Regions from separate parts of the Novacetimonas hansenii genome, predicted to be linked through region 2. Evidence: riboswitches for the same ligand, from Rfam matches in the RefSeq annotation. Region 2 holds a riboswitch; each other region holds the start of a gene.

Region 1 (10,248 bases), 1.5 Mb from region 2:
TTTCCTCCGTCGCGTCCTTCATCACCGCGATGTAATAGGTCTTGTCCGTACCGGGAAGCTGCACCTTGGAGATCGAAAGCTCGCCGCACACATATTCACCATCGGCGCGCGTGAACTCCACCTCGCGCGAGGTGCCGACGATCTTGTTCAGCCCGGTCTTGCGGTTATGGGTGATGAAGCTGTCATGGTCCTTGCGATAATCGAGCGGGACAAGGCAGCTTACATTACGGCCAATCACGTCGGCGCGCGCCAGACCCCACATACGTTCCGCCGCAGGGTTGAAGAAAATGACGCTATTGTGCTCATCAATGATGACGATGGGGTCAATCGCCTGTTCCATGGCAGGCAACAGAATCTCGGCGTTAATCTTGGGCTGACTCACCACGCTCTCCAGCTCGCCCGTGCGGGCGGCCCCACACGTTTCAGGTTTCACATCATCTCGCACGGCCCGAAGGGATGGCCCCATGCCCGCACAGCCAGACGGCTGCGTTTTCAGACCGATATTTCCCGCCATGCGCCATGCATGAACGGACCCACATCATGCCCCACGATATCCGCTGCGCGAATGACGACACATGATATGCCTCAATGTTTACGATGTTTACAATATTTACGCGGTATTATTTTACACTGCGCGGCATGCATGCCGCACATTCAGGGGGTATGAAGATCCTGTGGCAGCAGGCCGCCAAGCGGGCGGCAGGCATATTCGCACGCCGCGGGGTCCTGTTCCGCGTTCTGCCGCAATTCGGCCGCACCCTGTGATACGGCGCGCCAGGCCGCCTGCGCCAGGGCCTTGCGGCTGGGGAAATCATCGGGGTCGAGCGCCGGGTGCAGCATGACAGTCGCCCGCATGGACCGCCATTTCACCAGCTGCCACACATGGGGGCCAAGTTCCATATCCCCATACCATGCAAAGACCGGGCGACGGGCACGGTTGACGGGCACCCCCTCCAGCCGGTCATACACCACGGAAACCGGCTGGATCAGTGGCGTCATCCCCGGCGGGTGCTGGCGCATGGCCTCGGCCTCCGGCGTGTTTTCACGCCCGCGCGGAATGCGGGGCAGCTTTGCAATCGCAAAGAAGGCCGACATGAACGGCAGCACGCGCGACCCGTCCGACGACGTTCCCTCGGGGAACAGTACAAGGTTGTCGCCACCAATCAGGCGATCCATCATTTCATCACGTTCGCGGCCGGTCGTGCTGCGCTGGCGACTGACGAAGATGGTCCGTCCAATGCGCGAGACGAGGCCCATAATGGGCCATTTCTCGATATCGCCCTTGGCCACGAAGTTCGAGGGCAGCACGGTGCCAAGCACCGGCACGTCAAGCCACGATGAATGGTTGGAGACATAGATCACAGGCCGTTCGCCGCGCGCACGGGCACGCGCGCCGCCCACGGACCCGGCCCTGCGCCCGATGACGCGGATATTCATGGACAGCAGGAAGCACAGCCCCCCCCAGACAAAGCGCGTCCAGCGGATTTTCGCCGTGCCGGGCACCAGCAGCAACACCGCCTCGAACCCGACCGACAGCGGCACCCACACCGTAATGGCGGCAAGGCGACCGATCCCGCGCGCGGTGCGTGCGCGTTCACGCCATGGCCCCTGCGGATGGATGCGCAGCGCCGCGATATCCGCGACATCGCGCGACGTCACGGGCGCAAGGGCACGACGCTCCCGCGTGGGGTGCGGCTGGGGCGTGGGTGTGGTGGAGGTATCGCGACGTCGCAGGATGCGGCGCTTAATGAAATCGGCAATCATGCCCTATCCATAGATCGGTGGGACAGACCGCGCCGACTGGCGTCGCGATCACTGTGGCAGGACCGACCCGCGCGGCCTGCACCGCAGTGCGGGTGCGCGCCGGCCTTGTATCGTCCGGCCCTTCGTCGGACGTAGCCCCCACCTCCCGGCGCGTCAAGTACGCCCACCCCCGACCGGGGGCCATGGGACGGGGATGATACTTTGCGTAACGATAAGAGCAGGGCGCAACGAGAAGGGCAGGCAGCGATGGTTCCGTAAAATATTTTTTTGTCACATCCTCCAGATCCCGCATTATCAGGCTGGCATTATCAGGTATGAATGACACGGTTACGCGATCACGCATCGCGGCCCCACACCCTCTTTGGCACGCCCTGCCATGCCGCGGGGCCTCTCGTGCTCCCCTCTTGCCATGTGTGCCCTTTACCCTGCGTGCCCTGCGCCCCCAACCAGCCCAAGGAGTGCCCCTGATGTCCGGATGGTCCGGTTACGGCCTGTTATCCGCCGCCACGGCTGTTCTGCTTGCCACCACGCCCCTTGCCTGCCACACGGCCCGGGCGCGCGATGATGTGCTTAACATCCTGACAAGCTGCGACCACGAGGACCCGGAACTGCTGCGCCCGTTTGAACAGGCAAACGCCGTGCAGGTGCATTTCCGCGACATCGACACCGTCGCGGTCGAATCCGTGATGTCGGTCATCCAGCAGGCGCAGCCCGGTGACTGGGACCTTGTCGCCACGGACGAGGCAGAGTTGATGCCCATGGCGCGCAACGGCATGCTGATGCCACTGGATGCGGCGGATTTCCCCACCACCGGCATTCCCGCCGCCGTGGCCGACCCACAGGCGGGATCGTTCGACGGGCACCTGTATGCCGTGCCGGAAAAATTCGGGTATTTCGCCCTTGCCTTCGATCAGGCGAAGGTATCGGCACAGGCATTGTCCGATATCAACGAAATCTGGAAGCCAGAGTATCAGGGCCGCATCGCGATCTATGATTCCTACCTGCCTGTGATCTCCTACGTCGCGCTGGCGCTGGGCAGGGACCCCGCGCAGCTTGGCGCGGAAGACATCCCCGCATTGCAGGCAAAGCTTGTTGCCCTCAGGGCGAATGCCGCCATCGTGGGCGACATGGCCACGACACAGCAGGCGCTGGCCGATGGGCAGGTGGATATCGTCGTGGGGGGCGGCGCATGGACCACGGCAGGCATCGGCCATGACGGCGCGGTGCAGAAGGGACAGCCCGCCGCCGTACAGGGCGCCAACAGCGATGGCGATGATGCCGATGCCCCGCCCCTGCCGCCCGGCGCGCATCCCCCCGCGCAGGCAGACGCCGCGCCTGTTCCTGCCGCGGCCGCGGCTTCTGTCCCTGCGCAGCAGGCGACGACGCCGGTGCTGTCGGCGCACCCGACCCTGACCTACCTCATTCCCCGGCAGGGCGCGTTGCGGTGGCAGCAGGCGGTGGCGGTGCTTTCATCCTCCCAACGCAAGGACATGGCGCTGCGGTTTGCAAAATACCTGCGCACGCCGCAGGCACAGGCGCACCTTGCCACCTCCTCATGTTACTGGGGGATGCCGGCGGACATGCGCACGCCGCTCGACCCCGCGATCAAAAATGCCCTGCATTGGGAAGACCAGCCGGCACAGATCGCGGCGACACGCATGCTGCCGCAGCTTTCACCCGACATGCGCCACAGGTTGCAGGCCCTGTGGACCAGCGTGATGCAGGCCCCGTAAGACCAGACGCACGGATCATGACGGACAGATCATGGTGGGCGGCAGATCCCCTCCCCCACGATGATCGTCCGCAGCCCTCAGGCGGGATGGCCCTGATACCCAGTACACCTGACACCCTATATAGAGGCTGCCTGAAAAGGCAGGCTTGATAACATACTGAAATTATAAAAGTTTTTGGTGAAGCTTTTTCCAAAAAGCTTCAGAAGACGCCGCCTTATTTCGATCAAAAGGCGGCACCCAAAAACTTTTCTTTTTCATCCATGAGTTGTTTTCAAACACTCTCGTAAAAAAGGCGTCGCATTTTCCAAAAATGCGACGCCAGCAACATCCCCGGCAACCTGTCCGGTCGCCTCAGCCGCGCACGACCCCATGGTGGCCGTGCAGTTCGGGCATACGGTCCACCAGCAGGCCGAATACAAGGCCCAGCGCCCCCCACAACACGACCTGCATGCCAAGGGCGGCCTCGCGGAAATGCCACAGCAGGGCGGCGGGGAAATCTGCCGGGACCTCGTTGATCGTGGGCAGCGCCAGTTGCAGCACCGTCACCAGCACGACAAACAGCGCACAGCCACACAGCCATGCGGACCATGCCCCCAGACGCGCCAGCAGCGCCCGTCCTGCCAACACCGACAGGATCATCGCACAGAGCGAGAAGACGACCATTTCAAAATAGGTCGCGGTGCGTTGCCCGATTGTTTCGGGGTTCCCCACGGCGGGCGGGTTGGCGGGATATTTCAGGTCGGGCACCAGCACGACCGCCACGAACCCCGCCGCCGCCAGCAACAGCGCCAGCATCCGTGGCGATACCTGTCCCACACGGCCAAACGCCACCGCAAACGCCAGCGCGAATACCCCCCCATACGCCGCGCCATACATGACGGACGCCGTCAGCAACCCGATGGAGGACTGCACCTTGCGGCTGACCAGTTCTTCTTCTGGCGGTTCACCTTCGGCCGCGTCATGCGCGGCCTCGAACGCGATGGCGCGATCGACCTGGGGTTCGCCGACAATCCGCGCGAAGCCAAAGGCGAGGAACGCCGCGAGAATCCCCGCAAGCATACCGCGCAGCAGGACACGCCCGGCCATCAGGCCCGCACCGGCAAAGGGAAAAGGAAGGGAATATGCATATTCATGACTCCTGCGGGGAAATCGCGTCCCCGATGGATGGAAGAAAGGATATCATGCAAAGTATCTGGCTTGGCAGGGTGCGCGCATCGACATGATGCCATGCATGCCCGCATTACAGTGGCGCGACCGCACCGGATTTTCACCGGCTTCCTTTGCATGAAAGGCCCGTTTTCATCGCAGGGCGCACCGCACAAGTCAATGCGGGGCAAAGCCGCCCCGTCGCGCCCTGCACAGCGCATCCCCAACGGGACATCCCAAAGCCTGCATTCAGGACAGCGCATCTTGGGGCAGCGCATTCGGAACAATGCATCTTGGGCAACGCATTCTGGGCAACGCATCCCGAACAGCCATCCGGGATGACCCGCCGGTCAGATGACAGGCAGGCGCGTGAACAGGCGCACCCTCCGCGCCCGCACATCACGGCATGCCGCGTTTACGGAAAAAGCGCCGCAGGATTCTTAGAAGCTGTTTGAAATGGTCATTCTTGATAACATACTGAAATTATAAAAGTTTTTGGTGAAGCTTTTTCCAAAAAGCTTCAGAAGACACCGCCTTATTTCGATCAAAAGGCGGCACCCAAAAACTTTTCTTTTTCATCAATGCTTTGTTTTCAAACACTCTTCTATTCATGAATCTACTGGAACTGTTTGAAAACATCCCCTTAGATAATGGAAGGGGAAATTCCAGATTTTACTTTAACATTTTGAAAATGCGACGATTTTCAGGACATCCTGGAAAATCTTTACCAAGAACTTTCAGGATCCCAGTGGGATATGGGGACAGTTTTTACAAACAGCCTGCTCGGGAATGATCGAAATGTCCGGGCGCTGCCTGTTTATAAAAAAGCAGCGCCTTTACACGGGGCCGTAAAAAACTTCAAAAAACCATTGCCGTTTCAATCGGTTGCTGGTCCTGACGTTTCAAACGATTTCCTGTATTCAGGGGGCCGGGGCATGTCCCGCGCGCCATGCCCTGATCGCCTCGAGTGTGCGACGGACATGTTCGTCAGGCGAAAGCGCGCTGTAGGTAAAGATGATTTTGCCATCGGGGGCGATGACATAGGACGTGCGGCTGGCGTAATGGACCACCGGCATGCGTGAATCATACAGCCGCGCAATCGACCCCGACGGATCGGACGCGACGGGGAAACGGCCATGGCATTCGCTGACGGAAAAACGGTCCAGTGTCTTGAGATCATCCATCGACACGCCGATCACGCTGGCGCCAAGTGCGTGGTAACTGTCCATCGCATCCGCGAATTCATGTGCCTCTATGGTGCAGCCACGCGTAAAGGCGGCGGGGTAGAAATATACCACCACCGGCCCGTTACGCAGCGCATCGGCCAGATGAAAGCTGAACTCCTTGCCTGCCTGCGCGGCGGGGGCGACGAACATCGGCGCATTGCTGCCCGCGGGCAGGGCGGCGCGCGCGGTGGACCATGCGACAATCCCGGCAAAGGACAAAACCCCCACCAGTGGCACGATAATACCTGTCCACGACCATCGCGGACGCCTGTAGAAATATTTCATTCACTTCATCCCGTCATGTATCGTGCGTCATGCGTCATGCGTCGTGCCCTCATGACCCGGAAATCGGTCCCATGACCTGACAGGCATGACTGCCCAGTTTCTGGCACGCCTGCAACGCGCTGGCATGCGACAGGCCCAGCAGGCGGGCGCGATAGACACGTCCCCGCCCCGCCGTGACCGAATCAACCTGTTCACGCGCGCCATGCAGCGCGGCGTTGGCGCGGGCATGCTGCAATGCCTGCAACGCCTGTCCGCGCGATCCGTAGGCCCCGACCTGCACCGCCCAGTTGGCGGCATCCATGACGATGGTGGGATGCGCGCCCACCGCCGACATCGGCAACTGCCCTGCTCTGGCGCGCGCGCTCCATGCCGCACGGACGGCCGCGCTTTCAGCCGACGGGGCCTCGGCCACCTGCAATGGCTGGTCCGCGCCGATCACCTGCCGCCCGCCACGCCCATGCCGGGTGCTACCCTGCGCGCGGGCCTGCGCGCGGGCCTGTGCCCTGGCCTCGATCATCAGGTCGGCCTGTGAACGGTTGACCGGCGACACACCGGCGATGCGCGGGCCGATAAAGGCCACATATTCGCGTGTTTCACGCGGCAGCGTATGGCTGCGGTCAAGGAAATCATCCAGACGCCCCGGCCCGCTGTTATAGGCCGCAAGGAACCCCGGCGAGCCATAGATGTCATACATCTGGCGCAGGTACGAAGTACCGGCGATGATGTTGTCATGCGGTTCATAGGCATCCGGCCCAAGGTTGTAACGCCGGCGCATCTCGTCATAGGTGGGGGGCATGAGCTGCATCAGCCCCATTGCACCGGGCTGCGACGTCACGAACTGCCCATTATGGAAAAGCTGCCCGCCGGATTCACGCTGCATCACCGCACGTATCCACAGTTCGGGCACATCGAAACGCTGCGCCGCCTCGGTAATATACGGTCCCCACGGATCTTCTGGCGGACCGGGCGGGGTATAGTTCTGGCGCGCGCGGGCGCGATAGGCATCGGCTTCCTGCATCATCTGCGCATCCGACATCGCGGCCTCGTGCGGTTTACCCGCGCAGGCCGCCAGCGCCACCAGCAGCGCCAGCGAAAGCCACCGCCCCGCCCGCGAACATGACCGCGAAAGGGGCCAGGCAGGATTTTCCGCCAGAAGCGAAGATGACATGGGCCGCTGTTATCCTGTTGCGATGGTCCGGCACGCCGGAAAGGGTCCACCATCGCGATGAAATGGCGGCGCCCCCTTGTACACCACCCCACAGGACCGATGCAACGCCGTCAGCCCTGCCCTGCGTGCCCCATGACCGGGGGCGCGGTGCAAGAGCGCCCCTGCGCAAGCCCCCTCTGTGCAAGATCGCCCTGCGCAAAGCGCCCTTTGCAAACTGCCCTGTGCAAACCGCCCTGTGCAAGCGGACCCGGATGGGCCGCCCCGGTACGCGCCCTATAGCAGCTTCATCAATTTGAGCAGCAGCCACGTAATGACCATGAACAGAAAGCAGATGCACCCTGCCTCCACCGTGCCGGCGCGCCCTTCGGCCAGGAACATGCCACCGGTATTCATGCCAAAGAAACCGGTCACGAACGTCGCGGGCAGCATCAGCGTCGTCACGATGGACACAGTATACAGCCGCCGGTTCGTCTCTTCCGCCTGCCCCGACGCCAGTTCATCCTGCAACGAGCGCGCACGGTCCTGAAGGGCGAGCAGGTCATCAAGGGCCGCGTGAATCTGGCGCTGCGAACGGTCACGCAGGTCGTCTTCCGCCCATTCGGGCAGTTCGAGGTCCTCGCTACGGAACATGCGGTCGACGGGGGACATGACACGACGCAGTTCGGTCGAACGTCGCCGCACCCGCCCGATCAGGCCGCTGATGCGCCCGAAATCCGTATGCTGGTCCAGCGTCAGCAGCAGGTCTTCCGCCCGGTCAAGGTGATCGTCAAGCAGCGCGATGTTACGCCGCACCGTATCCGCGAATTCCAGCAGCGTGCGGTCCACCACCTCCGCAGGGGAGGCAAACGGCTCGCCCCGCTGCATATAACGGTACACCAGCCCCAGCGCCGGCACCGGCTGGCGGCGGGTGGTGATCAGCAGCCCCGGCAGCACCGCAAACCGCCATGCCGACAGGTTTTTGTCATCTTCGGACATGCTGTCGTCAAAACCGGGCAGCGCGCCGTACACGATGTCGCCTTCCACCTCCAGCCGGGTGCCACGGTCGATATTGCCCAACGCCTCGCGCGCCTCTTCCGGCAGGCAGGGGATCTCCTGCACGCGGGCGCGCGTGGCGCTGTGGACGATATCGTAATGCAGCCATACCCACGCATCAGGCAGCGGGGGCGCACCCCCGGCCAGCGCATGCGCGACCTGTCCTGCATCCAGCTTCTCCGGCTTGTGACCGGGACGGCACGCGATGGCCCATACCAGGCCGTCCGCCTCGGGAAACGCCTCGGGGAACGGGGCGGCGGCCTCGTGCAGGGGGGCGTTCGGGACAGGGGAAAACATGTCGGACATGGGCGCTGTATCCGGAAGGCCGCAGGCAGGCGTCCCCATCTTGCACGATGGCCCCAACGGCGCAACAGCACGCGACGGGGGCGCGACCGGACATACGGGACAGGGCACGCGGCATAAGGCGGGGTACGTAAAAAAGGCGGAACCGGGATGGCCAGCGCGGGCCGCCCGGTTCCGCCCCAAAGCCGGGCGTGAAGATTACTTCATCAGGTCAGGAGAGACCTTGCCGCCATTTTCCGCCAGCTTGCGCAGCACCTGCGCCTGCAGCCAGATGTTCATCGCGGCCGAGTCGTTCGTGTCACCGGTATAATGCAGTTCCGCCGCCAGTTCCTTGCGCGCGGCAAAGGAGCTGTCGAGGCCCAGCAGCTTGAGCAGATCGACGATGGAGGTCTGCCAGTTCAGCTTTTCCGGGTTCTTCGCGGCCATCGCACTCAGCACCGCGTTGACGTCAACCGGGGCGGCGGGGGCAGCAGCCGGGGCGGCCGGGGTCGCGGCAGCAGGGGCCGCAGCGCCCGCGGCGGGGGCGGCAGCGGCGGGCGTTGCCGCCTTTGCTTCGGACGAGCCAAAGATCTTGGACAGGATGGTGCCAAAAATACTCATGCAATCGTTCCTTGTTTCCTGATGAACCCCGGCAGGGCTGCCGGGGCTCTCGGGTTTGTTATAGCAGGGAAACCGGCCTCAGTAACGATACAGATCATTCTTGAACGGCCCGGCGACGGGCACGTCGATATATTCGGCCTGCTTGGGCGTCAGCTTCGACAGGTGGGCACCCACCTTGGCAAGGTGAAGGAACGCCACCTTCTCATCGAGATGCTTGGGCAGGGTATAGACCTTGTTTTCATACTTGCCCGCAGGTGCGGTCCACAGGTCGATCTGCGCCAGCGTCTGGTTGGTGAACGACGCGGACATGACAAAGGACGGGTGGCCCGTGGCGTTGCCCAGGTTCACAAGGCGGCCTTCGGACAGGACGATCAGGCGCTTGCCATCGGGGAAGACGACCTCGTCCACCTGCGGCTTGATGTTTTCCCACGTGAAGTTGCGCAGCGCGTTGATCTGGATTTCGGAATCGAAATGTCCGATGTTGCACACGATGGCGCGGTTCTTCATCGCCCGCATATGGTCGATGGTAATGACGTCCTCGTTGCCGGTGGCGGTGACGAAGATATCGCCGCGCGGCGCACCTTCTTCCATCGTCACGACCTCATAACCTTCCATCGCGGCCTGCAGCGCGCAGATGGGGTCGATTTCCGTCACCAGCACGCGGCAGCCCGCATTGCGCAGGGATGCGGCCGACCCCTTGCCCACGTCGCCGTAACCCGCGACGACCGCGACCTTGCCCGCCATCATGACGTCGGTGCCACGGCGGATTGCGTCCACCAGGCTTTCACGGCACCCATACAGGTTGTCGAACTTCGACTTCGTCACGCTGTCATTGACATTGATGGCCGGCACCTTCAGCAGGCCCTTCTTGGCCATGTCCCACAGGCGATGCACACCGGTCGTGGTCTCTTCGGAGATGCCACGCACGTCATTGAGCATCTCGGGATACTTCTCGTGCATCAGGGTCGTCAGGTCCCCGCCATCATCGAGG
Region 2 (10,248 bases):
GCATTCAGGATATCCCCTGAACACGACGCAGTCGCACGACATGGCAAGAAACATCCTGTCGTGACATGGACTTAAAAAAGACCATGCCGCTTGAGGCATGCCACGCACCTGATTCTTAATTTCCTATAATCTTCATATATAAGCATCTATCATCATAAATCAGAATGTAATGCTGCCATGCAGGCCGAAAATGGCCTCGTTACCAACATGACGGTTATAGGAGACACCATAATCACGCACCCCGCCCGAAGGATGCCATACATATTGAAAATCCGGCTGCATAACCAGCCAGGGAGTTACCTGCGCCTGATAGGTCAGTTCGAGATGATTTTCATTCCCTTGCACCGGGCTGTAAGTACCAGTCTGTGCCACATTGCGGTCGAACTGACGCTCCCCCGAACTGGCGCGGCCAATCCCCCAGCCCAGCCCGAGTGTGTCATTGGCACGGCCACGGAATGGGGCCTTCAGGTTGAAGCCTGCATCCATTGCAAAGCTGATCAGATTACGATCGCCACCATTGCCCGTGGCGCGCACAAACACCCCGACCGACCGGGCCGAGGTCAGTGACGGACGCCAGATCATCTGGTCAATGATGCCGTAGACCATCCAGTCCCCGCGGTCCCAGCGCGGGATCCCGGTGCTGTCATCAGCGCCACCAAGAGGCTTGCCCATGTTGTTATAGCGATAATCGGGGAATTTTGCGGTATCGTAATACCCACCCAACTTGTACACACCCGGCAAGCCCGGATCCTTGGTTACATTCGACATATCAGCCGGCTGTGGGTTCAGTGCGTATTGCAATTCAGTAATCAGCAGGGCGCCTGTGCCCATGTTGAACTGTGTCCCGCTGCCATCATTAGTGACCTGATTTGTCGGATCCGCGCCGTTACCGCCATTCTGTATGGCAAAGGAATTGGTACGGTTACCTGGCGGATTATCATCGGCAGCCGCGAACATGAAGGTGAACTTCTCGCTTGGCCGGTAACGGACGCGAACGGCAGGCGAGGATAGTGGCCACGACGGACCACCGCCATACAGGTTGACCGAAGGCGCCATCGGCCAGCCAAAGTTTGAATTCAGGTAAAGAGATGCATAATCACTGATCAGGAATTCAGTATCAAGATCCTGCTGCCCGATCTTTATGTCCAGTTTCCCATTCAAAAAGGATTGCTGGTACCATAATTCAAACAGGCGGGTGGAGCGATCAGCCTCGAAGCCACTGATGGGATTGAAATTGGCAAGATGATCCTGCGAGATTGAACGCCCGCGTGTCTGCAACGCACTGACATTGAACAATCCGCCCTTCAGGCCAAACAGCTTTTCAGTATCAATGCTTAACGTCGGCATGGTCACACCGTCATAGGCCGGACCAGTGCCCGAACCTGACGCACCATCATTGGACGACGGCGTGCCGCCTGTGCCATTGCCCCAGACTTCATCAACCTCCTGAATATCAAAAGTGACACCATGCCTGTACAACCATGATCGTGCCCCCCACATATCGCCCAGCAGATTGCCGCTGGTGTCGAGCCTGTCATCCCCGGCAGCCTTTTCCTGCGCATCAGCCTGCGCGCGTTGTGAATCACGCACGGTCGCGGGGTCAATCTGTTCCACCAATGGTGTGGAATTGCCCAGCCGGGCGCGGTCTTCCTCAATCTGGGTCTGGGGGGCCTGAGCATAGGCATGTGAATATGCGACAACGCTGCTTGCCAGCATGCAATTGACAAAAAATGCACGGACCCTGCGCCGCGAAACGCAGGGGGAGCGGAAATAGATCATGAAAAGGAGCCTGTCAGGTGGCAGTGTTGGTAAAAAAAGCAACAATTCCAGATGCCGCCAGCCCCCGACCGGGAAACCGACCTGCACATCGCCATGACACGGCATTACAGAAGAAAATACATGAGACCTTGACCCGCCTCCGGCTCAGCCCGCCCGGCGACAATCTGAACTCAACGGCAGGTCTCCTGACTTACGGGTCATCACGTCACATCCGCCTTCCCAACCGAGGTCAGTGGCTGCCACCAGATGGTAGCATGGTTGTAACATTCGCCGCCTACAGTTGCGGGGACAGTTGCTGACTGAACCCCCGGGGCGACTTCCCCAGCCGGAGTTGCACAGCATTCCCTTTTCACCCGTTCGCACGGGACCGTTGACTTGATAACCCGCTTTATAAAATTCTCTACCTTCAAAAAGCAAGGCTGCATATGCATTTCTTTTATGTCCCTTGCATACAGCCCACAGAACATATGACAAACCACCAAAACGTTGCCCTTGTAAAAGACGTGGTGACAGGCATGCAGGTAAACCGCTTCGATGACCATGGTGATGATGATCCCCACGGACACAGCCTGCGGTACGGAGCCTTTGTCCCAAGACACCTTTTCATGCCATGGGCTTCAGTAACACTGATGCTCTGCCCCCCTGCCGCTCAAACTCGCGCCCGTGGAATATCCGGCGGCACATAGCGTCAACACCATACGCGCCAGACCTTCTGACATAATCCGGATGGGCACAGGAAATGCACTCAAGCACCCAACAAACAGATCGCTGATAAATGCATCATTTTGGATGACATCACTTAAAAAAATACTCAAAATCCAAATTAATTCACTGAAAATATTTATAAAATTATCCTTATTGCACTTCGTTAGCAGACGGACACTGCCAGGCACTCCCCTGTTCTTTTCCCACTCATCATTGCCATGGCTATTCGATCCCGCGCAGGTTATATCGACGCCTGGCGGGCTCTGGCCCTACGATCAGCATGGCGGATGCGATCACGCGGGGGTGAGCTGTAATAAGCTTGAATTTCGTTAAAATATCGAAATATATTGCCGCCTTATGACCTGACGATAAAATGTCAAAGGACTCTCATGTCTCAATCCGATGCCGAGGCGATAACAGAAGTCGAACACCGCAAGCATTTTGTTGCTCTCGACGGCCTTCGCGGTTTGGCAGCCATTTCCGTTGTCATCTTCCACTTTATGGAAATGGCTATCCTGGACTATACAAAGAATTTTATTGGACATGGCTTCCTGGCTGTTGATTTTTTCTTCTGCCTGTCAGGATTTGTCATGGGCTATGCTTATGATGACAGGATACGAACCCTTGGTTTCATACGTTTTGTTCGCCATCGCCTGATCCGGCTTCATCCCATGGTTGTGTTCGGTGCGGTTCTTGGCCTTCTGGCTTTTCTGTTTGATCCCTTCATGCCGGTGCCTGCTTCTTATGGTGTCGACCGCATCGCCATGCTTTTTTTAACAACACTTCTGGTTGTGCCCTATCCAACGATGGTCGAACGCACGCACAATCTCTTTGGCCTCAATGCACCGGAATGGTCTTTGTTCTGGGAATATATCGCCAGTATCGTATATGCGCTTGTTTTGTGGCGTGTCGCCCGGCCTGCACTTGGCGTTCTTCTCTGCATCGCAGCTCTGTGGCTCGGCATTTGTGGCTATCGTGATGGATGGATTTATAACGGATGGGATGCAAATGGCTTCTGGACTGGTGCCGCACGTGTCAGCTTTTCATTTCTGGCAGGTCTTTTCATTTATCGTTACCACCTCATATGGAAAAATAACCTACATTTCTATGCCCTCGGTGCATTGCTTGTGCTGACGTTTGTAATGCCTTTCTTCTCGCATGAATGGCTTGCGGAAGAATTGGTCGTTTTTGTATTTTATCCATTACTCATCATGATGGGTGCGGGAATACATGTATTCGGCGTTACGGAGAAGTTGTGCTCTTTTCTTGGCCGCTTATCTTATCCACTTTACATGACGCATTATGTCGCCTTATGGATTTTCATGAATTTTTACCAGCATCATACCATTGGTTACGGCATGACCGCACTCATTATCGGGCTGAGCGTGACATCTCTGACAATATTTGCATATGGTGTAATGCGATTTGTTGATGAACCCTTGCGACGTCGATTACGGCATATGGAAAAATCATGACAACTATGCCGTGTTTCACCATACTCACCGCGTTACCTGTCCCCGCCAAAGCCGTTGATTACGATTTATCCTCTGCGCCCCAAAACATCTGACACATGCTGCATACCCAGTGAGGGCAGCATGATATCGCCATTGCGATCTGTCACGTAATTCCCGACACCTTAGTTTAATTGTCAGGATGGATGTCCAGTTGCGATCCAAAGAATCAGGCTCGGCAAAAAGAAATAGGATATCACCCCCACCAGCAGCCATGGCATCAGGTACGACATATCGGTATGCAGCACGAAACTGCAAAACAGGTTGCCCAGGCCAAGCATGGCAATCACGCAGAAACACACCCCCGCATTCACCAGAAGCGTACGATCATGATTGATCTCCCGAAGTTTCTGTAGCAATGCCCCACTCCATCTCTTTATATATCCTGATCCCACGGTTTTCAGTGGGTCAGGCACTGGTAATCCATACCCTATCGGTCATGCAGGACTATCATCGCCCTTTTCCCATCGTAAGGGAAAACCCGATTTTATCTGTGCATACCCGTCCTGCTTACCCATGGCTGCCGCACACCATCACCTGTCGCAACCGGCCGGCTGACAAACCTGACAGCCCGCTGATCATGACGCCGCCATCATTCATGCAGGCCCGGTGCTTCACGACCGGTTCGGGCAACATATTCCGTGTAACCACCGTCATAACGATGAAGGCCTTCTGGTGTAAGTTCCAGGACACGGTTGGAAAGTGCTGCCAGAAAATGACGGTCATGGGAGACGAAAAGCATCGTGCCGTCATAATCGGCCAGGGCCGTGATCAACATTTCCTTGGTGGCGAGATCAAGGTGATTGGTCGGTTCGTCCAGCACCAGGAAATTCGGTGGGTCAAACAACATCATGGCCAGAACAAGACGTGCTTTTTCCCCACCGGACAGAACACGACACAGCTTGTCGATATCGTCGCCAGAGAAGCCAAAACTGCCCGCCAGTGACCTGAGTACCCCTTGGGAAGCAAGTGGGAAGGCATTGTTCAGGGTTTCAAAAATCGTCAGATTGCCATCCAGCAGATCCATGGCATGCTGCGCGAAATATCCCATCTTGACACTACCGCCAAGGGTGACGGTTCCTGCGTCCGGTTCAATAGTACCAGTGACCAGTTTCAACAGGGTCGATTTACCCGCCCCGTTGATACCCAGCACACAGCAGCGTTCCTGGCGGCGGATCAACAGGTCAAGATCATGGTAGATCACCCTGCTGCCATAGGCCTTGTCCACACCGCGCAGGTTGACGACCGCATCGCCGGAACGGGGGGCTGGCGGGAAGGTAAAGGCAAGTGTCTGACGGCGTTTCGGGGGCTCTATCCGATCAATTTTGTCCAGTTTCTTGACCCGGCTCTGCACCTGCGCAGCGTGGGAGGCCCGCGCCTTGAAACGCTCGATAAAGGCGACTTCCTTGGCAAGCATGGCCTGCTGGCGTTCGAACTGTGCCTGCTGCTGCTTTTCGTTCAGGGCGCGCTGTTGTTCATAGAACTCATAATCGCCGGAAAAACTTGACAATACACCGCCATCAATCTCGATCACCTTGTTGATGATCCTGTTCATGAAGGCACGGTCGTGCGAAGTCATCAGCAGGGCACCGTCATAACCGGCCAGAAACTGCTCCAGCCAGATCAGACTTTCGAGGTCGAGATGGTTGCTCGGTTCATCAAGCAGCATAACATCCGGTTTCATCAGCAAGATGCGCGCCAGCGCCACGCGCATCTTCCATCCCCCCGACAGGCGGCCGACATCGCCATCCATCATTTCCTGACTGAATCCCAGCCCGTGCAGGACTTCGCGCGCACGCCCTTCCAGGGCATAGCCGCCCAATTCCTCAAAACGGCTCTGTACTTCGCCAAACCGTTCAAGAATGATGTCCAGTTCATCAAAGCGGTCCGGGTCCGCCATGGCGGATTCAAGTTGGGACAGTTCGGCTCCGATGGCTGCCACAGGGCCGGCACCGTCCATCACCTCTGCGACCGCGCTGCGGCCTGCCATCTCCCCCACATCCTGATTGAAAAAACCCACAGTGAGGCCACGTTCGATCAGGACCTGCCCTTCGTCAGGTTCTTCCTGCCCTGTAATCAGGCGAAACAATGTTGTCTTACCTGCCCCATTAGGCCCGACAAGCCCGACTTTCTCCCCTTTCTGGAGGGCGGCCGAAGCGTCGATGAAAATCACGCGATGGCCATTATGCTTGCTGATGGTGTCGAGACGGATCATGGGGCCCCAGATAACGTAAAGAGAGCGAAAAGCCGGAGCGCCCTTATCGCGCACCCCCCGGACCCCGTAAATAGCGACGCACCAGATGTTGCCGCCACGCTCATGCATCAATGCTTCCAACTGCGGGAAACATTATGCCCCTGTGGGGGCCATGCTGGTGATCCCCAAAATATCCGACCGGATTCAGCCCTTGATCCTGACTGGACCTTCTCCTCCCATGACGAGGCATGAGGACAGCATGCGCTTCAGCGGGAACCGATTATATATCAAAAGTATCAATAACTTACATGACAATAATAACAGGAATCTACAGCGCCCCCGTCCGCAAAAGCCTGCGGCTGCGTTGGGCTGCCTCGTTTTGATCTTTGCACCTATGCGCGGTGTATCTTAGAGGCCATTTGAAATAGTCAGGAGATATAACATACTGAAATGATAAAGGTTTTTGGTGAAGCTTTTTTTTAAAAAGCTTCAGAAGACGCCGCCTTTTTTGATCGAAAGGCGGCACCCAAAAACTTTTCTTTTCTATCAATGATTTGTTTTTAAACACTCTCTTAACGGTCGGTATGACCAAGGTCGCGTTCGGGCGCTATGATATCACGTACCCGCTGCTTCAGTTCCTTGGGGCCGGGAAAGCCACCATCGCGTTTGCGTTCCCATATCATATGCGGGCCGACATGGATCTCAAACCGGCCACCACTGCCGGGCACCAGACTGACCGCGCCCAGATCCTCGCCAAAGGTGGAAAGCAGTTCCTGCGCCATCCATCCCGCACGCAACAGCCAGTTGCAGCGCGTGCAGTAATGTATGGTGATGGTTGGTTTTTCGTCCATGCCGTTTCCTCCGTCCTTCTTTTTCATTGTCTCCCTCCCGCACATGTATCAAGGGTCGAGAGGCAAAAAAGAAGGATGGGGGCACGAATATCATACGGCGTGGATGTATTGTTCACGCGGCCAGAAACGCAGCGCACCGCAGGCTTTTACAAACGATGCGGCATCACCCCCACTGCTCAGGCGGATGACACCATCATCACGCGCAGGGGCCGTGACACCGGCAGCATCCAGTAGCGGTTCGGCATCTGCCCCATATCCAATGAATTTGGCATGGGCATAGGCATCGGAAATGAAATCACGCATCGTCGCCTCGCCCAGCAGAAGCTTGCTTCCCTGTGCGGAAGGAAGGAGGACCACAGCATCATACAGCACCGACGGCCCGCCATTGATCTTCTGCATGACCGGCAGCACCTTGCCACGGTCGTTACAGATATTGCCGATGCGCGGACCGACAAGTTCGGTTTCCGCGCCCACATTATGGGCAGCTTCAAGCACGGCAGACAGCAGGTCCGCATCCGTACCTTCGCTCACCACGATCCCGAGCTTGCGCCCGTGAAAGCTGCCGGGGCCATTTTTCAGGATACTCAGCGCATCGGAAGCCGGCAGGTCCGTACGCACGGGCAGGAAAGGCTTGGCCGCAGCGGGCAAGGGAGAAATACCAAGCCCGTCCGCCACGCCATGGGCAAGTGTTTCATCCACATTGCGCAGGTGCGCCAACATGCGCACGCGGATGGCAGGCGTTTCAACCTTGCTCAGTTCAAAGACGAACGCGTCCTTCATATGGGTCTGCTCGACCGGGGTCTGGCTGATATAAAACTGGCGCGCCTGACTGTAATGGTCACCAAACGCGGCAGAGCGCTGGCGCACTTTCGCCCCCGACTGTTCCTGTGCAAAGGAGCGGAACCCGGTGATGGGGTTTTCACGTGCGCCGCCATGTGGCTGTGACCATGAATTGGGTTCATAGTTCACGCGCCCCTTTGGGTTGTGCATCGCCATGTGCCCGTCCTGCTGGAAATTATGGAACGGGCATTTGGGCGCATTTATGGGGATATGCGTGAAATTGGGACCACCCAGACGCTTGGTTTGCGTGTCGAGATAGGAAAAGTTACGCCCCTGCAACAGGGGATCATTGGTAAAATCAATCCCCGGCACGATATTCTGGGTGCAAAAGGCAACCTGCTCCGTCTCTGCAAAGAAATTGTCCACCACACGATTGAGTACCAGCCGCCCGACACGACGCACGGGCACCAGTTCCTCGGGGATCAGCTTCGTCGCGTCGAGAATATCGAACGCAAATTTATCCGCGAATTCATCATCGAACAACTGCACGCCAAGTTCCCATTCGGGATAATCCCCGGCATTGATGGCGTTCCACAGGTCACGTCGATGAAAATCGGGATCAGCACCGTTCAGCTTCAGCGCCTCGTTCCAGACAATGGATTGCAGGCCCTGACGGGGTTTCCAGTGGAACTTGACATAGGTCGAGCGTCCCTGCGCGTCGATCAGGCGAAACGTATGAACGCCAAACCCCTCCATAAAGCGAAAGGAGCGCGGGATCGCACGGTCGGACATTGCCCAGCAGACCATATGCGTGGCCTCGGGCGAGAGGGAGACGAAATCCCAGAAATTGTCATGCGCGGTCTGTGCCTGTGGAAAGGCACGGTCAGGCGCCTCCTTGGCCGCATGGACGAAATCGGGGAATTTCATCGCGTCCTGTATGAAAAAAACCGGCATGTTGTTGCCAACGATATCCCAGTTCCCCTGCCGGGTATAAAGCTTCACCGCAAAGCCGCGTACATCGCGCACCGTGTCGGACGATCCCTTGGCGCCTGCCACGGTGGAAAAACGCACGAAGGCCGGGGTCTTTTCGCCCACGTGCTGAAAAATATCGGCATGGCAGACATCGGCAAGGGAATCGGTCAGTTCGAAATAGCCATGCGCGCCATACCCACGGGCATGGACCACACGTTCGGGAATGCGTTCATGGTCGAAATGGAAGATTTTTTCCCGGAAATGGAAATCTTCCATCAAAGCCGGGCCATCGGGACCGTTGCGCAGGGTATTCTGATCGTCGGATACGGGAACGCCCTGCTGGGTGGTCATGGTGGGCGTGCCAGCATCATCCGCCGTCTGGTGGGTCTCTCCCCCCTGTCCTGTCGTGGCATGTGATGGGTGTGGGCTGGCACTGGCATTCATGGCCGCTTCTCCTTTATACCGACGCGCCAGTCATGGCAGGTCCGGGTAAAATATCCGGTAACATAACGGGATGTCCGCCAGATGGTTCCGGCGCGGGCATTCCGCGGCTCTGGGGCGGGATGAAGGCGCGATGCGACGGATGTTGAAATGGGGCCGCACGATGGCCTGTGCGTGTACACTCATGGGGGCCATGGTGGGGATGACCCTGCTCCCTGACAGGGCGCATGCCACCGCGCCGCGTGACGTGGTGTTTGAACACCTGACATGGACGGAAATCCGCGATGCCCTTGCCCAGGGATGGACCAGCGTCATCATTCCCGTGGGCGGGACGGAGCAGAGTGGCCCCTTCATCGCGGTGGGCAAGCATAATGTCCGCGCCACCGTGCTGTCACAGCGCATCGCGCACGAGGTGGGCCACATGCTGGTGGCGCCCACCATCGCATATGTGCCCGAAGGCGGCACGTCACCCCGCACGTCGCACATGCGCTTTGCCGGAACGCTGAGCATCCCGCCCGCCGTCTTTCGCGAACTGGTCACGGGAGCGGCCGAAAGCCTGCGTGTGCAGGGGTTCCGGCGCATCGTCCTGCTGGGCGATCATGGGGGATACCAAAAGGATCTCAGGACCGTGGCACAGGTGCTGAACCGCAGGTGGGCAGGCACGGGCGCGCATGTGGTTTATCTGGGCGCATATTATGATGTCGTGGCGGGAAGCTATGCCGATTACCTGCGCAGGCGGGGGTTGGGGGCGGATGTGGGCACGCATGCCGATCTCAGCGATACGTCGCTGATGCTGGCGGTACAGCCGGATATGGTGCGCCAGGACGCCCTGCATCATGCCGCCCTTCCCGGTCCGTCGCAGGGTGTCTATGGCGGCGACCCCCGCCCCGCAAGCGCAGCGCTGGGACAGGTGGGAACGGACATGCAGGTCACAGCAGCCGTCAGGGCGCTCCAGACCGACCAAAATGGTCCGATTTCTCCGTGATTGCCAGATTTTTGCCGCGTGCTATAGGGG
Region 3 (10,248 bases), 1.3 Mb from region 2:
GCCAGCCATGCATGGCCAAGGTCATCGCGCCCGTCCCATCCGTCACGTGCCAGCATGTCCTCGATCCCGGTGCCATAGCATCCGGGGGCGGCGCCAAAGATACGTGCCGTCGCCCGCAGCCGTGCCGCACCCGACAGGCCGCGCACGCCGTGGGCCAGCGGGTTGAGGTCCGGGGCCTCCTCACGCTCCGCGATGGCCTGCACCGCCTGTTCGAACAGGGCGATCTGCCCTGCGAACGCATCGCGGAACAGGCCCGAAATCCGCAGTGTCACGTCCACGCGCGGCCGGTCCAGCACCGCCATGGGAATGACCTCGATCCCGCGCACACGGCCCGATCCGCTGTCCCAGACCGGGCGCACGCCCATCAGCAGCAGGGCCAGAGCCAGGTCCTCGCCCCCCGTGCGCAGGCTTGATGAGCCCCACAGGTCGATGACGATGCACGACAGGTGCTCGCCTTCATCCTGAAGGTGCCCCTCCAGCAGCAGGTCGGCGCTGCGCTGCGCCAGTACCACAGCAGACCGGGTGGGGATGGCGCGCGGGTCCATTGAAAACAGGTTGCGCCCGGTGGGCAGCACGTCGGCGCGTCCCCGCGTGGGCGCGCCCGACGGGCCGGGGGGCAGCATGTGTCCGTCCAGCGCGCGCAGCAGGCCCCCGGCCTCTGCCGCGCCGCACCCATGCAGGAGCCCTTCGAGGTCGGGTGGCGTATCCGCCCCGCAGGCCCGTGCGATGGCGGCGGCGAGTGCGCGCGCATGCGGCGGTGGGCGGCCAAAGACATGCAGCCCGTCACGGATCTGCAGGTCTTTGACATCGCACAGATAGGCATCCAGCCGTGCCAGCGCCTCATCCTCATCCCCGGTTTCCTCCGCGCCCGGACGCTGGCTGCTTTCCTCCAGCAGGCCGAGGTCGCCCGCGCGTTGCAGGATCTCCCCGCGCAGGATCGCGCCACGCCTGCGGTCCAGCCCGTCGGCGGCGGCATATTCATCAATCAGCCGTTCCAGTTCGGTGGTGCGGCCATCGCCGTGGCCTGCCGCCATGACAGGGGGGGTCATATGGCCGATGGTCACGGCCCCAAGCCGCCGCCGCGCGGTCGCGGCCTCGCCGGGGTTGTTGACAATGAAGGGATATATGACCGGCATGCCACCGGCCAGCAATGTGGGCCAGCAGTGCGCAGACGGGGCCGCAGCCTTGCCCGGCAGCCATTCCAGCGTGCCATGCGTGCCAAGGTGAACCATGGCATCGGCCCGTACCTCATGTCGCAGCCACAGGTAGAACGCGACATAGGCATGGCGCGGCGGCGTATCGGGGTCGTGATATCCCCCCTTGCGGTCCAGCCGTGACCCGCGATCGGGTTGCAGCGCCATCGTGACATGGCCCAGCGTCAGGTGACGCAGGCACAATGCCCCATCCATAACCGCCGGGTCATCGGCGGGCGCGCCCCAGCACGCGTAAAGGGCATCGCGCGCGTCCTGTGGCAGGGTGGCAAGCAGGGTTTCATACCGTGCCAGCGTCATGAACGCGGTGGCCGGCGCACGTGCCAGCAGGTGCGCCAGTGCCGCGCTGTCGGGCAGGGGGGCGTGGAGGGGGGGCTGACCCGTGTCATATCCTTCGGCGTGCAGCAGTGTCAGCAGGACCGAAAGGCTGGCGAAACTGTCCAGTCCCACGGCATGTCCCGCCTGTCCGTCGCCATTGCCGCCGTCACGTTGTGCGCCGGGATAATCCGACAGAAGGATCGCCACCCGTCGCGCGGTGGGGGACAGGTGGGACAGCCGCGCCCAGCCCCGGGCACGGGCGGCGACGATCTCCAGCCCCGGGGGGTAGGGGACATGGCGCGCGGGCAGCCCGGGGTCCGTTTCCTCCTTGAAGGAAATCGGCGCACCGGGCAGACGCCCGTCAAGTTCGGGCAGCACCACCTGCATCGCAAGGTCCGCCTGTGACAGGCCGCGCGTGCTGTCCCGCCATGCCGCCTGTGTCACGCCGGGTTGCAATGCCTGGATTACCGGCACGTTGGCGATATCAAGGGCGGATATGTCCGTCTTCTCCCCCCGGGCAGAGAAAAAGGTGACGTTGACGATGACATCGGGGGGCGCATCCGCCAGCCAGTCACGCACCATCGTCGCACATGCCGGGTCCTTGAGCGAGGTGACATAAAACAGGTCCGCCCCGATCCCGTGTCGTGCCAGCGCGTCCGACAGGGCAAGAATGGGGGCGATGTCGCCTGCCAGCAGGTGACTGCGATAGAACACGACACCCGCGCGCAGTGGCAGCGCCGGGTCCGCCGTGCGCAGCAGGCCGGCGGGGGCCAGAGGCTCGACATGCAGAGGCTCGGCATGCAGGGGGGCGATGCCCGCTGTTGCGGCAGGCAGGGTGTCAGCAGGTGTGCTCCGGGATGAGGGCACTTCGGCGCGGTCGGTTGCGATGGGGTGCGCACCCCTGTCCTGTCCCATGTCCTGCCCCCGCGCAAGGTCCGCCATCAGGCGTAAGGCGGCGGCCATGTTGCGTGGGCCGCCCGCGCGCAGCAGTGCGTCAAGATGGTCGAGCGTGGGGGCCGCGATGTTCGACAGTGCGGCCAGACGCGGGTCGGGGCGTGCGTCGCCCGCCACCAGCGCCAGGGGGATGCCGGCGTCGCGACATGCGCGCGAGACTTCTTCCCCCCCGTAACGCCAGTATTCCATCCCGCCAAGCAGGCGCACCACGACGCAGCGTGACCGCAGGAGGGTATCACTTACATACAGGTCGATCGACATGGGATGCAGCAGGCGTGACAGGCTGGCGATCCGCACGCTGGCCCCACCTGCCGCCCCGGCATCGGCCGCCGCACGCAGGGCGAGCAGGTCGCTGTCGGAAAATGACAGGAACACGATATCGGCGGGTGCGTGGCCGAGGTCTTCGGCCACCGCGTCCTCGTCGAGGCTGCGGACTTCACGCGCCAGAAGATGCATGTGCGTTGCCTCTGTGTTTTGTGCCCGGTTTCGTGTTCATGGACAGCGCCGCCAAGGACACCGCCGGGCGGCGGGGGTGCGGCATCAGGGGATATTGATAAAGGCATAAAGGCCTGTGGATGCCGCCTTTTTACAAATGAAGCGACATCCGTCCGAAGCTTTTATAACCCCGCGACTGTTTTTCGATGGTCCTGTTTTCGACCGTCCTGTCAGGTCCGTTGCAGGTCCGCCTCGATCGCCGCGCGCGGCAGGCCCTTTTGACCGATGATGACAAGGTTGCCCGTGCGTGGCGCATCCTGTGACAGGGGGCGGTCGAACTGGTGGCGGAACCGGCTGCCCACGCCCTGCACCGCCAGGCGCATCGGTTTGCCGCGTACGGCGGCGAATCCCTTCATGCGCAGGATGTCATATTTTTCCGCCACGTGGGCCAGATGCGTGACAAAGGCGTCCGCGCTGTTCTGTTCGGGAATGGGGGCGACGAAGCTTTCGAAATCGTCATGCTCATGCTCGCCCCCTTCCGCATCATGGTGGGAGGGGCGGGCCGCAAGGTCATCTTCGGCCGCCGCATCCATGCCCAGCAGGACAACGGGGTCCACCTGCCCGTCCACGGTATGGATGACCTTGACCGCGCGGGGGATTTCGGCGCGGATCTCACGCTCCACCATGGTGATCTGATCTGGTGTCATCAGGTCGGTCTTGTTGATGATCACCATGTCCGCCGAAAGGAGCTGGTCTTCGTAAACTTCCGCAAGCGGGTTGTCGTGGTCCAGTGACGGGTCGGCCTGGCGCTGGCGTGCGATTTCATCCGGGTCGTCGGCGAAACGCCCGGCCGCGACGGCGGGGCCATCAACCACGGTGACAACGCCATCGACGGTCATGCGCGTGCGCACCGTGGGCCAGCCGAATGCCTTGAGCAGTGGCTTGGGCAGGGCAAGGCCGGACGTCTCGATCACGATATGCTCCGGCGGATCAGCCCGGTCGAGCAGCGCCTCCATCGTCGGCAGGAAATCATCCGCCACGGTGCAGCACAGGCAGCCATTGGTCAGTTCGACAATATCGTCATCCCGGCATCCTTCCACCCCGCAGGCACGCAGCGTTTCGCCATCAATGCCCAGCGTGCCGAATTCGTTGACGACAATCGCGATGCGCCGTCCGCGCGCCTGTGCCAGCACATGGCGCAGCAGCGTCGTCTTGCCCGCGCCAAGAAAGCCGGTGATGACGGTGACAGGTACCTTCGCACGGGCGGCGCGGGTGGCGGGACGGGAGGAGGGGGATACGGTCATGAAGAGTGCTCCGTCAGGAGGGCGGCGGGAAAACGGCCCAGCACCATGTCCGACAGAGAGGCCGGACGGCGCGAAGGCATGACACTGCCGCTGTGCGAGGCGGCATAGGCGGCAAGGTAGATCATCAGGTCGTCGGCCTTTTCAGGACCAAGATGGCCAAGCAGCCATCCCCATTTCCCCGGCATGGCGACGACGGCGGTGCAGCCACGATCGCACGCGGCAAGGCATTTGACCTCATGCACCACGACATTGGTGTCGTGCGTGCGCGTCAGCATCTGTTCATACAGGGCGCGCCCGGGTGGTGCGGCGCCAACCGGCAGCCCGCGCAGGCACGTAACGCAGACATGGAGATGGATGGCGCGAAGGTCGGGGCGGGTGGTGGTATGGGGGGCGTCGGAAGGGGGGGCACCTGTGGTCATTGCACGTGTCGTCCTGCGCTGTCGCCGCGTCATCCCGATGGGATGGCGGCCATGGCCGGGGTGCATCGACCGTGCGGCATCGGGGCCGATGCATGGCACGGACATCAGGATACCGCCGCATTTCCAGGCACCCCGCCGGACCTGCGACATTCAGTGGTCGTGCCATGTCCCGGAACTGGTGTGGGACATGGCGATGATGGCAGGTCTCCTGACTTGTGGCCGGGGCATGGACAGTGTCCCTGCCGCCGCATCCGGCGCCTTCCCGGCCAGACTGGCCAGTGACGTGCCGCACCCTTTTGTAAAGGGACGGCCTGCTGGATGTTTGAGACCACCTACAGTTGCGGGGGCAGTGACGGCATTGCGGGCGGCAACCTGCCGCGCCACGCACCGTGCTTCCCTGTTTCTTCCCTTACGGGAACCATCATGCGGGCTTTTACACGCGCCCGCGATGTGGTGTCAAAACGTGATGGCCGCCCCTGCCTCACGCACACGCCACCTGTTATGGAATGTCACGAGGGTGCGGGTGCATGGTCCGATATCAAGGGCCGCGAACGCCTCTGCCCCCGTGCTAAGCGTCGCCAGCACAAGGGCGCGTATGACCATGGTGTCCGCGATGACCATCATGTTTGCATGCCCGGTGGGGCAGCGCGACAGCCAGTCCGCCGCGCGCACCAGCACCGCGCGCAGGCTTTCACCGTCTGGCGGTGCGAAATCCGGGTCCGCGATCCAGCGTGCGACGTCGGGCGCCGGCAGGTCATGCAGGGCGCGGCCGTGCCACGCGCCGTGGTCGCGTGCGCGCAGGGCGGCGTGCGCAATGGGCGTGCGCCCCGCCCATTGCGCAACAGGGATGGCGGTATCATCGCCACAGGCAACGGGTGCCGTGGCGCACAGATGCGCCGCCTGTCCGGGGGGCAGGGGGGGCAGGTCATCACGTGTGGGGATGATGGCGCGACGCAGGCAGTCAGGCGCGGGCAGGGACAGGCAGGTCAGGTGCATGGGGGCGGTGTGTCAAAGTTCCGGGGGAAATGGGGGATGTTGGAAATGGCTGGCGCAGTGTCTTTCAGGTCGCTTCATGCGAAAGTCTGTTCGAAACCAACGGATTGATGAAAATATGCGTTGTCGCCTTGGGCGGTGTGACAAGACAGGGCGCATCACCAACTGGAATAATAAATGTTTTTGGCACAATTCCTTTCCAAAAGCCTTGAAGGATGTGGCCCTCATGAAAAAACGCAGTCATCATACCATGTCATTATTTTTTATCGGCGACCTATTTTCTGGGAATCTCATAATTTTTAGAGATTGTTTAAAAACAACGCGTTGATAAAAAACAAGAAAAGTTTTTGGGTGCCGCCTTTTTCCAAAAAGCTTCAGAAGACATCGCATTTTCAAAAAACAGCAACACCAAAAAACTGTTCTTATTTTTATCAATGATTTGTTTTCAAACAGGCTTTCGGCGTCCTCATTGAGATCTTGATGCCAGGATCTCTTGAGGTCGGGGATTTTTGTTGAAGCGTTGTGTTGGGACATCTTGTCGGGGCAGGATCATATAAGGCGACGGGCGCCCCTGTGTCGTGGCCCTGTGTCCCCGGTCGTTCGTAAACGGAGCGTTCATAAAAACGGCGTCACTGTTTTTCATCGTCGGCGTTTTCCCCGCGTGCGCATGCCCGATGCCCACCGGCAAGGGGGCGGAAGCGTTTGCCGAGGGGTCCGAAATCGGTTAGTCGGGGATCACGACTGATCAGGGAGTGCATTTTGCCATGAACCACACATCTTCTGTCCTGCCTGCGGGTGGCCTGTCTTCCGCGCCTGTCGCGATTCCGGTTCGTGACCTGCTGCCGTGGGCGGTCTTCGGCCTCGTGATTGCTTCGCTGCTGCTGTATTTCGTGGGCGCGGAACAGGGTGCGACCTCGCTGGTGTCGGGGCATTATGTCCATGAATTCGTCCATGATGGACGTCACCTGCTCGGCTTCCCCTGCCACTGACGTTTCCTGTCGGCTGCTGTCCGGGCGGGTTCTCCGGGCGGCAGGTTGGCCATTGCGGTTGCTTTTGTGGCGGAGTGTTCGCGCGCCCAGTGGCGTGATGGCCCCACCTGTTGCGCGCCAGCATTATGGTGCGGGTATTGCGGCCTAGGCATCGTGGGTGTTGACGACGATGCGCCCACGCACATTGCCCGCCAGAAGCCGCGGTGACGTCGCGATCGCCTGTTTCAGGGGGATGTCTGCGCATATCGAATCGACCAGCGCGGGATCAAGGTCACGCTCCAGCCTGGCCCATGCCGCCATGCGCTGGTCACGTGGGCACGTGACGCTGTCGATTCCCTGCAGGGTAACGCCGCGCAGGATAAAGGGCGCAACCGTCAGCGGCAGGTCCATTCCCGCCGTCAGACCGCATGCGGCGATGACGCCCCCCGGTCGCATGCTGGCGCATAACGCCGCCAGCATTTTTCCCCCCGCCACATCTATGGCCCCGCGCCATCGGGCTGCCTGCAATGGGCGAGCGGTATGGGACAGGGCCGAACGCCCCACCACTTCTGCCGCGCCCAGCATGTGAAGGTAGCCCGTCAGGTCGTCGCGCCCGGTCACGGCCACCACCCGGTATCCCAGCCGTGCCAGAAGGGCGATGGCAATACCACCCACGCCGCCGCCTGCGCCGGTCACGGCGATTTCGCCATCACCGGGGGTGACGCCCCCTTTTTCCAGCGCCATGACGCACAGCATCGCGGTATAGCCCGCCGTGCCGATACCCATGCATTGACGTGCGGAAAAGTTGCGGGGGCGCGGCAGCAGCCATTTCCCATGTACGCGCGCCATCTGTGACAGGCCACCCCAGTGTTCCTCCCCCAATCCCCACCCGTTGGCGATCACCTGGTCGCCGGGGCGGTAGATGGGGTCATCCGATGCGATGATTTCCCCCGCAAGGTCGATGCCGGGGATCATCGGGAAACGCCGCACCACCGGGCCGCGCCCCGTAATGGCCAGTGCGTCCTTGTAATTGAGCGAGGAATAATCGACGCGTATCGTGATCTCGCCTTCGGGTAACGCTGCGCGCTCAAGGCTGCGTATGCTGGCCCGTGATCCCGTGCGGGTCTTGTCGATCATGATGGCGTTGAACATCGGCGCGCTCTCCGGGATATCATGGCAGGCAGGGGTACTCCCCTGTCCAGATTGCGGTCCGTAACCTGTGATGAATCAGGATAAGATGACCGGGTCTCGAAAACTTGTGCAATTTCCTGAACGGATTGCCCGCGTGCTCGACCCGCACGGGGATGTGCGCGGGCGCCGGGCATGCGGACGCGCGATAGGCGCAGGTTTTCGTGTGCCTGTGCAGCGACATCCGCGTGAACTGTCTGTTTTGTGATCTGGATATGTGCTGGGCTGGTGCGCTCATGCAAATATGGCGCGACATGTTCGCACATGATGGATCGGATAACGAAAGCAGGACGCCGATGACAGCCTATCGCAACACACAGCTTTATATCGACGGGACATGGACCGATGGCACGGGGGGGCGCACGATTGACGTGCTCAACCCCGCCACGGCGCAGGTCATCGGCCATGTCGCCCATGCCGCACCGCCCGACCTGCGTCGTGCGCTTGATGCGGCGGCGCGCGGCTTTGTCACGTGGGGACGCATGTCCCCGCTGGAACGTTCCGGCATCCTGCGCCGCGCGGCGGCCCTTTTGCGTGAACGCAGCGGTGACATCGCGGCGCTGATGACGATGGAACAGGGCAAGCCCGTGGGCGAGGCACGGACCGAACTGCTCGCAGCTGCCGATGTCGTGGACTGGATGGCCGAAGAGGGGCGCCGCACCTATGGCCGTATCGTTCCCGCCCGTGCGCCGGGCATCATGCAGGAGGTAATCCGCAGCCCGGTCGGTCCCGTGGCCGCGTTCTGCCCATGGAATTTCCCTGTAAACCAGGTCGCGCGCAAGGTGGGGGCCGCATTGGCGGCGGGATGTTCGATCATCGTCAAGGCGGCGGAGGAAACCCCGGCATCACCTGCGGAGTTCATTCGCACGCTGGCGGATGCGGGTGTTCCGGCGGGTGTGCTGGGCCTTGTCTATGGCACCCCGGCGGAGATTTCGCAGACCCTGATCGCCGATCCCATCATCCGCAAGGTGACGTTCACAGGCTCCACGCCGGTGGGCAAGCACCTTGCCGCGCTTGCGGGCGCGCACATGAAGCGCGCGACGATGGAACTGGGCGGGCATGCGCCCGTGATCATCAGTGCCGATGCGGATATGGACCGCGCGGTGTCGCTGCTGGCGGGGGCGAAGTTCCGCAATGCGGGACAGGTGTGCATTGCCCCCACGCGGTTCCTGGTGGAACGCCCCGCCTATGACACGTTTGTCACGCGCTTCGCCGCCGCGGCGTCCGCGCTGCGGGTGGGCGATGGCCTTGTGGAGGGGACGCAGATGGGGCCGCTGGCCAATGTGCGGCGCGTGGACATGATGGAAACGCTGGTGGCCGATGCGGTGGGACAGGGCGCGCGCATTGCCGCAGGGGGCAAGCGCGTGGGCAATACGGGCTATTTCTTTGAACCCACGGTGCTGGCGGATGTCACGACCGGCATGCGCATCATGAATGACGAACCCTTTGGCCCGGTTGCGCTGATGACGCCGTACGACACGCTTGATGCCGCCGTGGCAGAGGCCAACCGGCTGAATTACGGGCTGGCGTCCTATGCCTTTACCGGGTCGGGTCGTACGGCGGCCATCCTGCGTGATCAGGTACGTGCGGGCATGCTGACGATCAATCATATCGGCCTGGGTCTGCCGGAAATCCCGTTCGGGGGAATTGGCGATTCGGGCTATGGCTCCGAAGGTGGGACGGAGGCGTTGGAGGCCTATCTCGACACGCGGCTGGTGACGGTGCGCGCGTACGGCTGACGGAACGTTCCGGACAAGGCGTGCGCGTAAATGGGGGCAGGTGTGACATCGCGTGGCTACCGCCACGCGATGCGATCGTGATCTGGTAGCCTTTTCCTTTGTCCTTGGTACAAGTTAAGGGGTATCGCCATGACGGATGCACCGACCTCCTCTTCATCGCTGTCCGACCTGTGGAAGGCGCGTTACCGCCAGCCTCCGCCGGATGTGGGATTGCCGGAAAACACCGTTGTGCGTGGCCTGATGGCCCATCGTTCCGTACGTGCCTTTTCCGCAGCCGCGGTGCCGCACGGCGCGCTGGAGGTCGCGGTCGCGGCGGCGCAGTCTGCATCCAGTTCATGCAATTTCCAGGCGTGGAGCGTCATTGCCGTGACCGATGCGCAACGCCGCGCGCGTCTTGCAAAGCTGGCGGGCGATCAGGCCTTCATCGCGCAGGCGCCACTGTTCCTGATATGGGTGGCCGACCTGTCGCGGCTGGAACATGCCGCCGATGCGCGCGCGCAGCCGCATGTGGCGCTGGATTATCTTGAAAGCTTCACGATGGCGGTGGCCGATACTTCCTTTGCGGCACAGAACGCGGCGGCGGCATTCGAATCCTTCGGTCTTGGCATCGTCTATGTCGGTGGGGTGCGCAACCAGCCCGCCGAAATCGCATCGGAACTGGGCCTGCCGCCACGCACGGTTGCGATTTTCGGTATGTGCGTGGGGCATCCCGACCGTCA

The links. Region 2 has a riboswitch for cobalamin ahead of IFJ82_RS09990 (carbohydrate porin). Riboswitches for the same ligand answer to the same signal wherever they lie in the genome.
Region 1: it holds a riboswitch for cobalamin, as region 2 does, so the genes downstream of both, IFJ82_RS03360 (CbtA family protein) here and IFJ82_RS09990 (carbohydrate porin) in region 2, are expected to answer to the same signal.
Region 3: it holds a riboswitch for cobalamin, as region 2 does, so the genes downstream of both, IFJ82_RS00070 (DUF1636 domain-containing protein) here and IFJ82_RS09990 (carbohydrate porin) in region 2, are expected to answer to the same signal.

The regions. Positions count from the first base shown of each region.
Region 1 covers NZ_CP062147.1:781,667-791,914, reverse strand. Annotated here, with positions in the region: gene IFJ82_RS03375 (EAL domain-containing protein) at 1-382, opposite strand, end outside; gene IFJ82_RS03370 (lysophospholipid acyltransferase family protein) at 655-1,764, opposite strand; gene IFJ82_RS03365 (ABC transporter substrate-binding protein) at 2,232-3,497, shown strand; gene IFJ82_RS03360 (CbtA family protein) at 3,849-4,583, opposite strand; adenosylcobalamin (AdoCbl) riboswitch at 4,629-4,805, opposite strand; gene IFJ82_RS03355 (peroxiredoxin) at 5,564-6,154, opposite strand; gene IFJ82_RS03350 (lytic transglycosylase domain-containing protein) at 6,204-7,322, opposite strand; gene IFJ82_RS03345 (CorA family divalent cation transporter) at 7,596-8,660, opposite strand; gene IFJ82_RS03340 (DUF3597 domain-containing protein) at 8,856-9,257, opposite strand; gene ahcY (adenosylhomocysteinase) at 9,336-10,248, opposite strand, start outside.
Region 2 covers NZ_CP062147.1:2,265,255-2,275,502, forward strand. Annotated here, with positions in the region: gene IFJ82_RS09990 (carbohydrate porin) at 160-1,716, opposite strand; cobalamin riboswitch at 1,938-2,166, opposite strand; gene IFJ82_RS09995 (acyltransferase family protein) at 2,874-3,959, shown strand; gene IFJ82_RS10000 (hypothetical protein) at 4,133-4,354, opposite strand; gene IFJ82_RS10005 (ABC-F family ATP-binding cassette domain-containing protein) at 4,588-6,210, opposite strand; gene IFJ82_RS10010 (SelT/SelW/SelH family protein) at 6,762-7,040, opposite strand; gene IFJ82_RS10015 (catalase) at 7,131-9,236, opposite strand; gene IFJ82_RS10020 (creatininase family protein) at 9,307-10,218, shown strand.
Region 3 covers NZ_CP062147.1:10,281-20,528, reverse strand. Annotated here, with positions in the region: gene cobN (cobaltochelatase subunit CobN) at 1-2,939, opposite strand, end outside; gene cobW (cobalamin biosynthesis protein CobW) at 3,149-4,222, opposite strand; gene IFJ82_RS00070 (DUF1636 domain-containing protein) at 4,219-4,746, opposite strand; cobalamin riboswitch at 4,823-5,079, opposite strand; gene IFJ82_RS00065 (histidine phosphatase family protein) at 5,098-5,637, opposite strand; gene IFJ82_RS00060 (CbtB domain-containing protein) at 6,399-6,623, shown strand; gene acuI (acrylyl-CoA reductase (NADPH)) at 6,768-7,754, opposite strand; gene IFJ82_RS00050 (NAD-dependent succinate-semialdehyde dehydrogenase) at 8,087-9,529, shown strand; gene IFJ82_RS00045 (nitroreductase family protein) at 9,659-10,248, shown strand, end outside.